2 regions of the Pseudomonas sp. TE6288 genome follow, and region 1 is predicted to be linked to the other one. Evidence: predicted binding sites of a transcription regulator. Region 1 holds the regulator's gene; the other holds the start of a gene.
What was found. Region 1 encodes FliA, which starts transcription of late flagellar genes. Its sites were predicted from a motif close to CTAAAGTTTNNNNNNNNNNNGCCGNTAA; they were not measured.
Positions count from the first base shown of each region.

Region 2: the regulator FliA is predicted to act here: its motif matches at 5,338-5,365, upstream of motA (flagellar motor stator protein MotA).

Region 1 covers NZ_JBSSEW010000014.1:63,998-72,265, forward strand. The annotation lists gene ACVWY1_RS16150 (chemotaxis protein CheA) at 1-642, opposite strand, end outside; gene ACVWY1_RS16155 (protein phosphatase CheZ) at 655-1,443, opposite strand; gene ACVWY1_RS16160 (chemotaxis response regulator CheY) at 1,463-1,837, opposite strand; gene fliA (RNA polymerase sigma factor FliA) at 1,943-2,683, opposite strand; gene fleN (flagellar synthesis regulator FleN) at 2,680-3,513, opposite strand; gene flhF (flagellar biosynthesis protein FlhF) at 3,628-4,941, opposite strand; gene flhA (flagellar biosynthesis protein FlhA) at 4,953-7,082, opposite strand; gene ACVWY1_RS16185 (hypothetical protein) at 7,496-8,268, opposite strand, start outside.
Region 2 covers NZ_JBSSEW010000011.1:168,703-176,970, forward strand. The annotation lists gene ACVWY1_RS13575 (trimeric intracellular cation channel family protein) at 357-968, opposite strand; gene orn (oligoribonuclease) at 1,060-1,602, opposite strand; gene rsgA (small ribosomal subunit biogenesis GTPase RsgA) at 1,712-2,743, shown strand; gene ACVWY1_RS13590 (molecular chaperone Tir) at 2,890-3,369, shown strand; gene motB (flagellar motor protein MotB) at 3,402-4,418, opposite strand; gene motA (flagellar motor stator protein MotA) at 4,422-5,273, opposite strand; gene ACVWY1_RS13605 (HDOD domain-containing protein) at 5,404-6,939, shown strand; gene rhdA (thiosulfate sulfurtransferase) at 6,985-7,794, shown strand; gene asd (archaetidylserine decarboxylase) at 7,804-8,268, shown strand, end outside.

The sequences.
Region 1 (8,268 bases):
GGCAGCGGCATCGGGCGAGAACTGGCCTTTGCCGTGCAGCTGGTCGAGCAACGACTCGAATTCGGCGTCGGTAATCTCGTCACCACCCGCGCTGACCTGCTCACCCTGCAATTGCTCGTGAACCTGGGCTTCAGCCTTGACTGCATCAAGCGAATCGAGCAGTTGCTCGAACTCGGTGTCGGTGATGTCGGGCTCGGCAGCCGGCGCTTCGGCGACAACAGCCACCTCGACCGGGGCCGGTTCGTCGGCGCCAGCGGGCTCGGCCAGGCGCGACAGCGCCGCCAGCAGCTCACGGGTGGCCGGCGTGACGTCGGTGCGCTCGCGCACCTGGCCGAACATGCTGTTGACCGTGTCGAGTGCTTCGAGCACCACGTCCATCAGTTCCGCGTCGACCCGGCGCTCACCTTTGCGCAGGATGTCGAACACGTTCTCGGCAATGTGGCAGCACTCCACCAACTCATTGAGCTGAAGGAAGCCGGCGCCCCCTTTTACAGTGTGGAAACCGCGGAAAATCGCGTTGAGCAGGTCCGCATCATCGGGCCGGCTTTCCAGCTCGACCAATTGCTCGGACAGTTGCTCGAGGATTTCGCCGGCTTCTACCAGGAAATCCTGAAGGATTTCTTCATCGGCGCCGAAGCTCATTAAACGTGCTCCTTAAAAACCCAGGCTGGACAACAGATCGTCGACATCGTCCTGGCTGGACACGACGTCTTCACGCTTATCGGCATGAATCTGCGGACCTTCACCCCGAGTCGGATGTTTTTCTTGATCTTTTTCAGCACGCAGCTGCTGGTGGTCATGTTCGATACCGGCAAAGCGGTCGACCTGGCTTGCCATCAGCACGAGCTTGAGCAGATTGCTTTCGACTTCGGTGACCAGGGTGGTCACCCGTTTGATCACCTGGCCGGTGAGATCCTGATAATCCTGGGCCAGGACAATATCGTTGATATGGCCGGCGACCTTCTGATTACCTTCGGCGCTGTGCGTCAGGAAACTGTCCACACGCTTGACCAGCTCACGGAACTCCGGCGCCGCCACTTCGCGACGCATGAAGCGCTGCCAGTCGGCGGACAGGCTCTGGGCCTCGGCGGCGAGGTCGTTGAGCACCGGGGTGCACGCCTCCGCCAGGTCCATGGTGCGGTTGGCCGCACCTTCGGTCAGACGGACCACGTAGGAGAGGCGCTCGGCGGCATCGGTAATCTGCGACACTTCCTCGGCCTGCGGCATGGCCGGGTCGATCTGGAAGTTGACGATTGCACTGTGCAGTTCGCGGGTGAGCTTGCCGACTTCCTGGTACAGCCCGCGGTCGCGGGTCTGGTTCAGTTGGTGGATCAGCTGCACCGCCTCACCGAAGCGGCCGCGCTCCAGGCTCTCGACCAGCTCCTGCGCATGCTTCTTCAGGGTTGATTCGAACTCACCCAAAGAGTTGTTGGTTGACTCCATTGCGCCCCCCAGACGTGACTCAGCCGTTGACGCGTTCGAAGATCTTTTCGATCTTTTCTTTCAGCGCCAGGGCGGTGAAAGGCTTGACCACATAGCCGTTCACGCCGGCCTGGGCAGCTTCGATGATCTGCTCGCGCTTGGCTTCCGCGGTGACCATCAGCACCGGCAGGTGCTTGAGGCGCTCGTCGGCGCGAACGGCGCGCAGCAGGTCGATACCAGTCATGCCCGGCATGTTCCAGTCGGTCACCAGAAAGTCAAAATGCTCGCTGGTGAGCATCGGCAGTGCCGTGTTGCCGTCATCAGCTTCCTTGACGTTGGTGAACCCCAGGTCACGCAACAGGTTCTTGATGATCCGCCGCATCGTCGAAAAGTCGTCAACGATGAGGATTTTCATGTCTTTGTTCAATTAGACCTCCAAGCAGTCTTAAACGCGCTCGGCGCCGAGCGCGCGCTCAATCAATTCGGCACTACAAAAAAAACGACTGCACTGAACCCGGGTTCAACGTGCCCGCCACTCCCCAAGGCGGCTGCGCAAACGCGCGGCGCACTGGCTGTGCAACTGGCTGACACGCGATTCGCTGACCCCCAGCACCTCACCGATTTCCTTGAGGTTCAGCTCTTCGTCGTAGTACAGCGCCAGGACCAGGCGTTCGCGCTCCGGCAGGTTGGCGATCGCATCGGCCAGCGCAGCCTGGAAGCGCTCGTCTTCCAGGTCACGCGCCGGCTCCAGCTGGCCGCTGGCTCCGTCCTCGTGCAGCCCTTCATGTTCGCCGTCCTGCAGCAGATCGTCGAAACTGAACAGGCGGCTGCCCAAGGTGTCATTCAAAATCCCGTAGTAATCATCGAGACTCAATTGGAGTTCGGCAGCAACCTCGTGATCTTTAGCGTCGCGGCCAGTCTTTGCTTCGACACAGCGGATCGCGTCACTGACCATGCGCGTATTGCGGTGTACCGAACGTGGCGCCCAATCGCCCTTGCGCACCTCGTCGAGCATGGCGCCGCGAATACGGATACCGGCGTAGGTTTCGAAACTGGCACCCTTGCTGGCATCGTATTTGTTGGCCACTTCCAGCAAGCCGATCATCCCGGCCTGGATCAGATCCTCGACCTGGACGTTGGCCGGCAAGCGCGCCAGCAGGTGATAGGCGATACGCTTGACCAACGGCGCATAGCGTTCGATCAGCTCGTACTGCGCATCCTTGGCGGCCTTGCTGTACATCTTGAAACCGCTCGCGTTCATAGCACCGGCCCTGCACTGGTGGGCTGCACCAGGCGCTCGACAAAGAATTCCAGGTGCCCACGCGGGTTGGCAGGCAGCGGCCAGCTGTCGACCTTCTGCGCGATGGCCTTGAACGCCAGCGCGCACTTGGACCGAGGGAAGGCCTCATAGACCGCCCGCTGCTTCTGCACGGCCTTGCGCACGCATTCGTCGTAAGGCACGGCACCGACGTATTGTAGGGCGACGTCGAGGAAGCGGTCCGTGACCTTGGTCAACTTGGCGAAAAGGTTGCGGCCTTCCTGCGGGCTCTGGGCCATGTTGGCCAGCACACGGAATCGATTCATCCCGTAATCGCGGTTGAGCAGCTTGATCAGCGCATAGGCGTCGGTGATCGAGGTCGGCTCGTCGCACACCACCAGCAGCACTTCCTGGGCGGCGCGAACGAAACTGACCACCGAGTCACCGATACCCGCAGCCGTGTCGATCACCAGCACATCGAGGTTGTCGCCGATGTCGCTGAAGGCCTGGATCAGGCCGGCGTGTTGCGCGGGCGCCAGGTGCACCATGCTCTGCGTGCCGGAGGCCGCCGGGACGATGCGCACACCACCCGGCCCCTGCAACAGCACATCACGCAGCTCGCAACGGCCTTCGATCACGTCGGCGAGGGTGCGCTTGGGCGTGAGCCCCAACAGAACGTCGACATTGGCCAGGCCCAGGTCGGCATCCAGCAACATCACCCGGCGGCCGAGTTCGGCCAGCGCCAGGGACAGGTTCACTGAAACGTTAGTCTTGCCGACGCCACCTTTGCCACCGGTCACGGCGATCACCTGTACGGGATGCATGCTACCCATGTCTGTTCTTTACCTTGTCTCGCTTGGACCCAGGCCACATGAGGGGCTGAACATTCAAGGCCACGGTCCGGCCGGGCAACCCCATGATGTAGGTACTTTGCACAGTATTCACCCTCAACCCGCGCGCTTGCCAGGGTTGTGGTACAGATCAGCGAACATGTCGGCCATGGCCTCGTCGCTGGGCTCTTCCTGCAATTGCACACTGACTGCGCGGCTTACCAACTGGTGCTTGCGCGGTAGCTGCAGGTCGTCGGGAATGCGCGGCCCATCGGTCAGATAGGCCACCGGCAATTCATGACTGATTGCCAGGCTCAGCACTTCGCCGAGGCAGGCCGTTTCGTCGAGTTTGGTCAGGATGCACCCGGCCAGGCCGCAGCGCTTGTAGCTATGGTAGGCGGCGGTGAGCACCTGCTTCTGGCTGGTGGTCGCCAGCACCAGGTAATTCTTTGCGGCGATGCCGCGCCCGGCCAGGGTCTCGAGCTGCATGCGCAGCGCCGGGTCGCTGGCCTGCAGGCCGGCGGTGTCGATCAGCACCACACGTTTGCGCAGCAGCGGCTCCAGGGCCTGGGCCAGCGACTCGCCCGGGTCGACGTAGGTGACCGGCACATTGAGGATGCGGCCCAGCGTCTTGAGCTGTTCCTGGGCGCCAATGCGGAAGCTGTCCATGCTCACCAGCGCCAGGTTGTTCGCGCCGTACTTGAGCACATAGCGGGCGGCCAGCTTGGCCAGCGTGGTGGTCTTGCCCATGCCAGCCGGGCCGACCATGGCGATCACTCCGCCCTCCTCGATCGGTTCGATCTCGGGCACGTCGATCATCCGCGCCAGGTGCGCCAGGACCATGCGCCAGGCATGGCGTGGTTCTTCGATCCCGGCAGTGAGGTCGAGCAGTTCGCGGGCCAGGCCACCGGAAAGGCCGAGGCGCTGAAGCCGGCGCCAGAGGTTGGCCTGCTGCGGCTTGCTGCCTTGCAGCTGGCTCCAGGCGAGCGAACCGAGCTGGACTTCAAGCAGCTCGCGCAAGCCGGTCAGTTCGAAACGCATGGCATCGAACAGACGTGGATCAACGGGTGCCGAGGCTGGCGCGGCAACCGGCGCGGGCTCGTCGACATGAGGCTCGATCAGCGGCTCCGAGGCGGTCAGCGGCTGCCCGGCGAACAATTGCCGGTTGCCGCCTTCGACGGCATCGCCACGCCCGGTCAGTTCGGCCTGGGCGGTAACGATGCGCGACTGGGTCTTGCGCAGCTCGTCTTCGAGCTCTGCGTTGGGCACGCGCGGGGCCAGGGCGGACAGCTTGTAGTCCAGCGCAGCCGTCAGCTCGACACCGCCGGCAATGCGCCGGTTGCCGATGATGGCGGCGTCGGAGCCGAGCTCATCCCGGACCAGCTTCATGGCCTGACGCATATCGGCGGCAAAAAAACGCTTAACTTGCATAACCCACTACCTCAGCCGTTCGGGCCCACGGTGGCAACGATGGTGACTTGCTTGTTGTCAGGTATTTCCTGATACGCCAAAACATGCAAATTCGGTACAGCCAGGCGGCCGAAGCGCGACAGCATGGCGCGGATCGGGCCGGCTACCAGAAGGATGGCCGGCTGGCCCTGCATTTCCTGGCGCTGGGCTGCCTCGATCAACGAACGCTGAAGCTTTTCGGCCATGCTCGGCTCAAGAAGAACACCATCTTCCTGACCCTGCCCGGCCCTTTGCAGACTATTGAGCAAGATCTGTTCCAACCTTGGCTCCAAGGTGATCACAGGCAGCTCGGACTCAACGCCGACAATGCTTTGCACGATGGCGCGGGACAACCCGACGCGCACCACCGCCACCAGCGCGGCGGTATCTTGACTCTTCGCCGCGTTGTTGGCGATGGCTTCGGCAATGCTGCGGATGTCACGCACCGGCACCTGTTCGGCGAGCAGTGCCTGCAGGACCTTGAGCAGGCCCGACAAGGAAATGACGCCCGGCACCACCTCCTCCGCCAGTTTCGGCGAGACCTTGGCCAGCACCTGCAGCAGTTGCACCACCTCCTCGTGCCCGATCAGTTCGTGACAGTGCTTCTGCAGTATCTGGTTGAGGTGGGTGGCGACCACGGTGCTGGCGTCCACCACCGTATAGCCCAGCGATTGCGCCTGGGCACGCTGACCGACATCGATCCATACTGCCTCCAGGCCAAATGCCGGATCTCGTGAGGCGATGCCGTTGAGGGCACCGAACACCTGGCCCGGATTGATCGCAAGCTCCCGATCCGGGTAGATCTCGGCCTCGGCCAGAATCACACCCATCAGCGTCAGGCGGTAGGCGCTGGGCTGCAGGTCGAGGTTGTCGCGGATATGCACGGTGGGCATGAGGAAGCCCAGGTCCTGGGAGAGCTTCTTGCGCACGCCCTTGATGCGCGCAAGCAACTGCCCCCCTTGATTGCGGTCGACCAACGGAATCAGGCGGTAGCCAACCTCAAGGCCGATCATGTCGATTGGGGTGACATCGTCCCAGCCCAGTTCCTTGGTTTCCATGGCACGCTGCGGCGAAGGCAACAGGTCCTGCTGGCGCTCGGCCTCCTGCTGGGCCGCGACCTTGGTCTTTTGCTGCTTTTTCCAGAGCAGGTAGGCGCCACCGCAGGCCACCCCGCCCAGGCCCAGGAAGGCCATGTGCGGCATGCCCGGCACCAATCCCATGACAATCATCAACCCGCCAGACACCGCCAGCGCCTTGGGCGAATCGAACATCTGACGGTTGATCAACTTGCCCATGTCCTCGGAGCCCGAGGCGCGGGTGACCATGATCGCGGCGGCGGTGGACAGCAGCAGCGAGGGCAGTTGCGCCACCAAACCGTCACCGATGGTCAGCAAGGCATAGACCTTGCCGGCGTCGCCGAAGCTCATGCCGTGCTGGAGCATGCCGATGAGCATGCCGCCGATGAGGTTGATGAAGAGGATCAGCAGGCCGGCGATGGCGTCACCGCGCACGAACTTGCTGGCACCGTCCATGGAACCGTAGAACTCGGCTTCCTGGGCAACTTCGCTACGCCGCGCCTTGGCCTGGGCCTGGTCGATGAGGCCGGCGTTGAGGTCGGCGTCGATGGCCATCTGCTTGCCGGGCATAGCGTCGAGAGTGAACCGGGCGCTCACTTCGGAGATACGCCCAGCACCCTTGGTCACCACCACGAAGTTGATGATCATGAGGATGGCGAAGACCACGGCACCGACGACATAGTTGCCGCCGATCACCACTTCACCGAAGGCCTGGATCACCTTGCCCGCGGCGCCATGGCCTTCCTGGCCGTGCAGCATGACCACACGGGTGGACGCGACGTTCAGCGCCAGACGCAACAGGGTCGCCACCAGCAAGATCGTCGGGAAGGCTGCGAAGTCCAGGGGACGCAGCGCATAGACGCAGACGAGAAGCACCACGATCGACAGGGCGATGTTGAAGGTGAAGAACACATCGAGCAGGAACGGCGGTATCGGCAACATCATCATTGCCAACATCACCAGCAGCAGCAGCGGCACGCCGAGATTGCCCCGACCGAGGCCGGCCAGGTTGTTACGGGCGCTGCTGATTAACTGAGTGCGATCCACCGCGATTCCTCTTCAAGCAAAACTTTGACGCCCAAGGGGCGCTCGGGCGTGGCTCTGCAAGAAGCTTTCCAACTTTGCTCGCCTGGAGCTTTTGTTACATGTACCGACCTCTTCGCGGGCAGACCCAGCGGAAGAGGCAAGATTTCTTCAGCGGCTCCCTGCTGCTCGCTGTTGCCAGGCCATGACGGAGCTGATCACGCAAGCCGCAGCTGTGCGGCTTCCCAACTGAAAGCTCTTCATCACGAGCCTCCACGCAAAGCGGCCCACAGCGCGCCCTCACATGCCACTGCAAAGAAGCCCGATGCACTGCATCGGGCATATTGAGAGGTGGCGACCTACCTGAGAAGGTGTAGACCCCATATCAAGATCAGAAAACTGTTACATTCATTCAACAGCAGATTATTGATAAGCGCTCATGACCAGCCCACCCGTGCCAACGATGGCAGCTGAGTACCTCCACTTCTTTTTTCTTCACCACGGAAATCAGGATTCAACACACTAAAGTCCAGAACATAGGCTGTACCAGCGGGGTAGTAGTTATCGCCGGACCACAGCAAGGGTTGAGTCCACCCAAGAATAGTAGCCACGCTCTTAGTAACGTCATCGTTTCTGTACTGCTCCCAGAACGACTGCATCTGCAAGACCGAGAGTGAGTGAAACTCCGGGCGGCTTCCGTGGAATACATGCCCGGTCCACCACTGATTCGGGCGCACCTCAACCAGTCTGACGCCACTGAATGTAATTTTGTACTTTGCGACTTGCTGATTGGCATCGGTCACGCTGATTTCCGCCACACCGTTGTCCTGCGCAACTACCACGCCCTGACCATTAACCTTGGCAACCGCCTCGTTACTTGACGAGTAAGTGTAGGGCGGCTGGCCGCCACTGCCTTGCCGCTGATAAGAGCCCTTGGAATCGGCTGTTGGATGCAGAGGTGCTCGCCCCTTCAGGATGATGTACCTGAGGCTTGCCGTGATGCTGATGTCGGCGCCAAATGTCAAAGGGTGGCTGACCAAAGCGCCGGTAAGCGTGGCAACGGTTTTACTTGAGCGACTCCTGCCGGGCACCTCGTAATAGGCAGTCAGCTGCCCTGCCTCCAGGGCCAACCCGGAATTGCCGGGGACGTCGAACGTCAGGTCGGTGGACGACGACGCTACCGTTTCAACCCGCGTTCCAGAAAGCGTCG
Region 2 (8,268 bases), on a different contig from region 1:
GGCGACCTTCTTTTGCACGCGGGCAAAAGAAGGCAAAAACCGCCCGCTCCATTCATCCGGCCCCTACGCTTCGCTCCGGGGTCCCCTCACTCCGGGCTCGCTCCGGGAGGACGCGCCGACGGGCCATCCATGGCCTGATCGGCGCTTGACGGGCATCCATGCCCGTCACCTCCCTGCGCAAGCCCTCCGTTCGGCCTCCTGAAGTCGCAATTTGTGTCGCCTGAACTATCGCGCACTTAGAAGCAAAAGCAGAGCAAGAGCAAGAGCAAGCAACTCTTCTGAACAATGGCTATATGACTACAGCTACAGCCCTGCCAGAACAATTCTGAATATAGTGGCTGCGCCGCAAAAATTCGCTATTGCTGATCATTGTAATGAAACTTCGGCATCTCCCAATGAAACCGAATCGCCAACAACCGCACCAGAAAACCGCCAAACAGTGTCAGCAGCATGGCCTGCTCCGCCGGCACCTTGAAGTAAACGCACCCCAGATAGAACCAAGCCGCCGCGAACGAAACACTGGCATACAGCTCACGCCGAAACACCAACGGAATATCATTGCAGAAGATGTCCCGCAGGATGCCGCCAAACACCCCGGTAATCACCCCGCTGATGGAGGCGACAAGGAACCCCTGCCCCATCTCCAGCGCGGTCATGCAGCCGATCAGGGTGAACGCCACGAGACCCAGGGCGTCGAGCACCAGGAACAGCGACCGCAGGTGGCGCATCAAGGGCGCGATGAAGATGGTCAGCAGCGCCGCGAAGCTGGTCAGCACCAGGTACTCGGGATGCTTCACCCAGGTCAGCGGGTAGTGCCCGAGCAGCACATCACGCACTGAGCCGCCACCCAGCGCAGTCACGCAGGCGATCAGCACCACGCCGAACCAGTCCATGCCACGGCGGCCAGCGGACAGGGCGCCGGTCATGGCTTCGGCGGTGATGGCGATGAGATAGAGCATCAGCAACATGGTGCAGGTCCGTGCGGGAAAGGCGCGCAGTCTACCCAGTCACGCGGAGCACCAAAAGGGGCGCGCCGATGATCGTCGGCGCACGGCAAGGTCAGACCTTGATGAAGTGCTCGCGATAGTGGCGCAGCTCACCGATCGACTCGCGGATGTCATCCAGCGCCAGGTGGGTGCTGCCCTTCTTGAAGCTGTCACGCACCTCCGGCGCCCAGCGCGCGGCCAGTTCCTTGAGCGTGGACACATCAAGGTTGCGATAGTGGAAGTAGTTTTCCAGCTCGCGCATGTGCCGATAGAGGAAGCGGCGGTCCTGGCAGATACTGTTGCCACAGATCGGCGACTTGCCCTTCGGCACCCACTGCTCGAGGAAGGCGATGGTCTGCGCCTCGGCCTCGGCCATGCTCACCTTGCTCTCGCGTACGCGCTGAGTGAGTCCTGAGTTGCCATGGGTGCGGGTGTTCCACTCGTCCATCCGCGCCAACACCTCATCACTGTGGTGAATGGCGATCACCGGCCCCTCGGCCAGGGTATTGAGCTCGCTGTCGGTGACGATGGTAGCCATCTCGATGATGACGTCGTTGTCCGGGTCCAGGCCGGTCATCTCCAGATCGATCCAGATCAGATTCTGTGGGTTCTGCATGAAAAGGCTCCTCGAATAGCCCGTCATATTAGCCTAGCGGGGCAGCTCGTGGGCGTGCCGTGCTAAACTGCCCGCCGTTTTCTTTCTGCCCCGCCTACTCGGAACCTTCATGGCCAAACGCCAGCTCAACCGCCGCCAGAACTGGCGCATCGAAAAGATCCAGGGTGAGCGCGCCGCCCGCGCCGCCAAACGCGAGCAGCACGTGCTGCAGGAACTGGAAGGCGGCGACCTGGGGCCAGAGCAACTGGGCCTGGTGATTGCCCACTTCGGCGTGCAGGTCGAGGTCGAGGCCCAGGACGGCGAGGTTGCGGGCCAGGTGTTCCGCTGCCACCTGCGGGCCAACCTGCCGGCGCTGGTGACCGGCGACCGTGTGGTCTGGCGCGCTGGCAACCAGGGGATCGGCGTGATTGTCGCGCAGATGCCGCGCAGCACCGAGCTGTGCCGGCCGAACAACCATGGCCAGCTCAAGCCGGTGGCGGCCAACGTCGACCTGATCGTCATTGTCTTCGCCCCTGCGCCCGAACCGCATCCCAACCTGATCGACCGTTACCTGGTCGCCGCCGAGCATGCCGGCATCCGCCCGCTGCTGCTGCTGAACAAGGCCGATCTGATCAACGACGAGAACGCCCCGACTCTCAACGCCATGCTCGAGGTCTACCGCGGCCTGGGTTACCCGCTGCTGGAGGTTTCCGCGCACCAGGGCGATGGCATGCAGCGCCTGCAGCAGACACTAGACGGCCATATCAGCGTGTTCGTCGGCCAGTCGGGCGTGGGCAAGTCCTCGCTGGTCAACAGCCTGCTGCCTGATGCAGGCACCCGTGTCGGCGACCTGTCGGAATGGTCCGGCCAGGGCACTCACACCACCACCACCGCGCGCCTCTATCACTTCCCCAATGGCGGCGACCTGATCGACTCGCCGGGCATCCGCGAATTCGGTCTGGGCCATGTCAGCCGTGATGATGTCGAAGATGGCTTCATCGAATTCCGCGAACTGATCGGCAACTGCCGCTTCCGCGACTGCAAGCATGACCGCGAACCTGGCTGTGCGCTGCTCAAGGCCCTGGAGGACGGCAGCGTTACTCAACAACGAATGAACAGCTACCGTTCGATCATCGCCAGCTTGCCGGAAGACACCTATTGAGGTGGCGGCAAACACGCCAGCATCGTAGGAAATTTTACCGGAGTAGGTAGGACCGCTCCGGTATTGCGGTCGCCTATTGTCCCTCCAGCTGCTTTCCCTGATGGTCATGGCCTTGTCATCGGTATTGATCAGGGAGGGCAGCACAGATGCCGGTATTCATCAGTTACCACCAGAACGAACGGCTCGATGCCTTCATCCTGAACGAGTGGCTGCTACTAGAAGGCATTCCCACCCAACTCGTCCCCTTCGACAGTGAAGGGCAGACCCACGACGACCTGCATGGCAGCTTTTGCCAACACATGGCCGATGCCACTCACTGGATCGGAGTGCTCTGCGAGGCCCATGCCGAAGGCTGGTGGACGGCCTGGCTACTGGGCGCTGCGGCCATGGCGCATCGGCGGGTGACTTTCTACCATGCTGGCTCGACTGACCTGCCGCAGCGCTTGGGCAAGTGGCCAGTAATGCGGGAGCGAGAGCATATCGACCTGTTCGTGCGCGCCTATCATGACGAACAGACCTTTGGCCGGGCCATGGCTTCGCCGGCCGGGGGCGGCGCAGTGTCGGACAGGGACAATGCGGATTTCTTCCATGCCGATCTCAAGGCCAAGATCAGGCGGGGGTTCTGAATGCATCGGGGCCGCAAAGCGGCCCCTGTTACTTACTGGTCTTTGGCCTCGTCCATCTTCAATACGCCATCTTCGAAGATGTTCAGCTTCTGGCGCAGCTCACGCGGCTGCATCGGCGTATCGCCCGGTGTCGCGGCCGCACCTGGCGCTGCGCTCGCAGGCGGTGTGTCAGCGGCAGGCGGCGCAGCCTCCGGCTTGCCCTGTTCACCCTCGATATCGCGCTGCGCCTTTTTGGTGAGGACGATGATGTCGATACGGCGGTTGACCGGGTTGAACGGGTTGGCACGGTCGAACAGCGACGACGAAGCATAACCGACCACGCGGGCCACCTGCTCATCCGGATAGCCCCCAGCGACCAATGCACGACGCGCCGCATTCGCGCGGTTGGCCGACAGCTCCCAGTTACCGAAATCGCCGGTACCGGAGTACGGCTTGGCATCGGTATGGCCACTGATGCTGATCTTGTTCGGCACCGCCTTGATGGTGTCGGCCATGGCCAGCAGGATGTCTTCGAAGTACGGCTGCAGGCGTGCGCTGCCCAGGTCGAACATCGGCCGGTTCTCGGCATCCATGATCTGGATGCGCAGGCCGTCCTGGGTGATCTCGAACAGGATCTGGTCCTTGAACTTCTGCAGCTGCGGGTTTTCCTCGACCTTGTTCTGCAGCTCCTGCAGCAGCAGCTCGAGGCGCTCGCGCTCGACCTGCTCGGCCATGGTCTCGACCTGATCCTTGTCCAGTTGCAGGCTGGTATCCGGCGTCGGCTCGGACTTCACTTCCGGGTTGATGGTCTTTTCCGGTGCCAGTTCTGGCGAGCCACCCAGATCGATGATGTAGGGCGTACCGCTTTCGGAGAAACCGATCGGGTCCTTGAAGTAACCGGCGATTGCGATCTTCTGCTCAGGCGTGGCGGTCGACAGCAACCACAGCACCAGGAAGAACGCCATCATCGCCGTGGCGAAGTCGGCGAAGGCGATTTTCCAGGCGCCGCCGTGATGGCCGTCGCCAAAGCGCTTGACGCGCTTGACGATGATGGGCTGATTGTTCTCCATGGCTTAGCGACCGCGTACTGCTTGTTCCAGCTCGGCGAAGCTCGGGCGGTGCGCCGGGTACAGCACCTTGCGACCGAACTCGACCGCCAGCGACGGCGGCATGCCGGAAGCCGAGGCCACCAGCGAGGCCTTGATCGCCTCGTAGACGTTCAACTCTTCCTTGGCATCATGGCGCAGGGCATTGGCCAACGGGCCGAAGAAGCCGTAGGCAGCAAGAATACCGAAGAAGGTACCGACCAACGCCGCACCGACGTGCAGGCCGATGGACTTCTGGTCACCGTCACCCAGCGAGGCCATGGTCACCACGATACCCAGTACCGCCGCGACGATACCGAAGCCGGGCATGCCGTCGGCGATCCCGGTCACTGCGTGGGACGGGTGCTCGAGCTCTTCCTTCATGCTCAGCAGCTCCATGTCGAACAGGCCTTCGAGCTCGTGGGGCGCCATGTTGCCGGTGGACATGATCCGCAGGTAATCGCAGATGAACGCGGTCATGCGCTCATCACCCAGCACCGCCGGGTACTTGGCGAAGATCGGGCTGGCCGCGGCGTCCTCGATGTCGCCTTCGATCGCCATCATGCCTTCACGACGGCTCTTGTTGAGGATCTCGTACACCAGGCCCAGCACTTCCAGGTAGAAGGTGTGGGTGAAACGGGTGCCGAACATCTTCAGCGACTTCTTGATCACATGCATGGTCATGTAACCAGGGTTGGCCTGGAGGAACGCACCAAAGGCCGCGCCGCCGATGATCAGCACTTCAAACGGCTGGATCAGTGCCGCGATCTTGCCGTGGGAAAGCACGTAGCCGCCGAGCACGCTCGCGAATACGACGATGATGCCGATAATTTTAGCCATAAGTTGGAAGCACTTGCTGTCGTGGTCAGGATAGGGAACGGAAGCTTGAAAACTCTTCTTCTACTTATCGGCAGAACTGCGCCAGACTATAGCCACTCATTGCGAAAAGCCAGTTCGGACTGATGTCAATATGCCAATTGAAACCAAGGTGCCAAGTCAGGCTCCGTCGAGTCTAGAGGCCTGGATCAAGCTGCTCGACGGGGTCCGCGTACCGGTGCCGAAAGAGAGCCATGATCGGGTGCTGCAGGCTATCAACGACAGCCGTCGCTCCCTGCGCGATATCGCCGAACTGATGCAGGATAGCCCCGCGCTGGTGCTCTGCGTGTTGCGCGAGGCCAACCACCCGGCCAACGCCAGCCAGGCCGAACCGGCCGAGAGCCTGGAAATAGCCCTGAACCGCCTTGGCCTGGCCCGCGTCAGCCAACTGCTGGCACGCCTGCCATCGCTGCCGGCCGACGAGATCCCGCCGGTCCTGCGCCAGTTCCTGCTGATCAGCCAGCATGCCACCCAGCAAGCCAACGGCCTGTTCGCCAGCCGCCTGGCGCGCCTGTGGCAGGAGATCCACTGGGGCAGCCTGCTGTTCCTCTCGCCCCTGTGGCCGCTGGCCCTGGTCTATCCCAAGCTGCTGGATACCTGGGAGCTGCGAGTTATCCACAAGGGCGAGGAAGCCGCTGAAGTCGAACAGCAACTGTTCGGCGTGCGCATCATGCTACTGTGCCAGGCCATGGCCGAGCACTGGCGCCTGCCCGAGTGGGTGACCCAGGGTTACCGCCTGCTGATGGACGAGCGCGAACAGCTGGCGCAGGTGCTAAGCATCGCCCGCGAGCAGGACCCGCTTGTCCAGCAGCAGCGCCTGGACGAAGAGCCGGCCCTGCGCCGCTGGTTCAACCAGCCCCCGAATACCGTGCTGCTGGCCAACGGCCTTGCCCTGGCCGCCCAGGTCGGCTGGGACAATCCGCATTTGCTGCGCTGGCAGCTGCTTACAGCCCTCTATCTGCAGACCACGCTGGACGATGTCCAGCAGCAGGTTCACCAGCAGGCCGCGGCCAGTGCCCGCCATCACGCCCGGCATGCCCTGTTCCACCCGGCCGAGGCGCTGATCTGGCCTTGGCACCAGCGCCGTCCACACCCGGACATGCTCACGCCGCCACCGCCCAGCACCGAGGACCTTGGTCGCTGGCGCAGGTTGTGCCAGGAGTTGCTCGCCCAGCCGAGCCCGTTCAGCAATACCGTGCACCTGGCCACCCAGGCCCGCGAAGCGCTGCTGGCGTGCGGCATGCAGCGTCTGATGCTGCTGAGCCTGGACAAGGCTACCGACTACCTGCGGGTGCAGCAGACTGCGGGCCTGCCCAAGGAAGCCGGCGTCATTGCGTTGCCGATCGCGCAGAACAAACTCCTGCAGAAACTGATGAGCAAGGCCGGGCAATTGCGCCTGACGCCCGAAAATCACGCCCAGTTCACCGCACTGCTGCCGGCGCCACTGCGCGCATTCTTCCGCAGCGAACACCTGCTGCTGCGCTCGCTGGCGGTCGGCGACCAGGTGCTGATGCTGGCGGTGGCGGACCTGGACGGCAAACCGCTGGCCGATGTCAGCGTGCAGGCATTCGGTAAAACCGTGCAATGCATCGAGCGCGCCCTGGCCCTCTTCGGCAACCGCCATTCATGATTGCCTTGCGCTACAATCGCCCCCTTTGCACCCTGGAGACCGTGGATGACTGACTTTTCCGGCTTGCCCCTGGTGATCGAAGCCGAGGACCTGCTGCCGCGCCTGGAATCGCCGCAACTGATCCTGGTCGACCTGACCAGCGCCAACCGCTATGGCAGCGGCCACATCCCCGGGGCGCGCTTCGTCGATCCCAAGCGCACCCAGCTGGGACAGCCGCCTGCACCTGGCCTGCTGCCGGCACGCGCCGACCTGGAAAAGCTGTTCGCCGAACTCGGTCATCGCGACGATGCGGTCTATGTGGTCTACGACGACGAAGGCGGCGGCTGGGCCGGCCGTTTCATCTGGCTGCTCGACGTGATTGGCCACCAGCGCTATCACTACCTGAACGGCGGCATACAGGCCTGGCCGGCGGACAAACTGTCCACCGAGGTGCCCGCCAGCATGGGCGGCGCGGTGAACCTGCGCCTGCACCCGGAGCCCACCGCCACCCGCGAGTACCTGCAAAGCCGCCTGGGCGCCGCCGACCTGGTCATCTGGGACGCGCGCGGACCACTGGAATACAGCGGCGAGAAAGTGCTGGCTGCCAAAGGCGGGCATATTCCCGGCGCGATCAACTTCGAGTGGACCGCCGGCATGGACCTCAACGACCACCTGCGCATCCGCGAGGATATCGCCGAAGTCCTGCAAAACCTGGGCATCACCCCCGACAAGGAAGTGATCACCCATTGCCAGACCCACCACCGCTCCGGCTTCACCTACCTCGTGGCCAAGGCCCTCGGCTATCCACGGGTGAAGGGCTATGCCGGTTCCTGGGGCGAATGGGGCAACCACCCCGACACGCCCGTCGAAGTTTAAGGACGCTCAATGAAATCCCGCTTGTTCATCATCAGCCAGTACCTGCTGCCGCACCACCTGCTGTCGCGGCTGGCCGGCTGCGTCGCCGAGTGCCGCGCACGCTGGTTCAAGAACGCCTTCACCGCCTGGTTCGCCAAGCGCTACCAGGTGAACATGTCCGAGGCACTGGTCGAAGACCTCAGCGCCTACGAGCACTTCAACGCCTTCTTCACCCGCGCCCTCAAGCCCGGCGCCCGCCCGCTGGACGAGACCCCCGGCGCGATCCTCTGCCCGGCCGACGGCGCGGTCAGCCAGCTCGGCCCGATCGAGCACGGCCGCATCTTCCAGGCCAAGGGCCACGGCTACAGCGCCCTGGAGCTGCTCGGCGGCGACCCGGCCCTGGCCGCGCCGTTCATGGGCGGCGAGTTCGCCACTATCTACCTTTCGCCCAAGGACTACCACCGCGTGCACATGCCGCTGGCCGGCACCCTACGC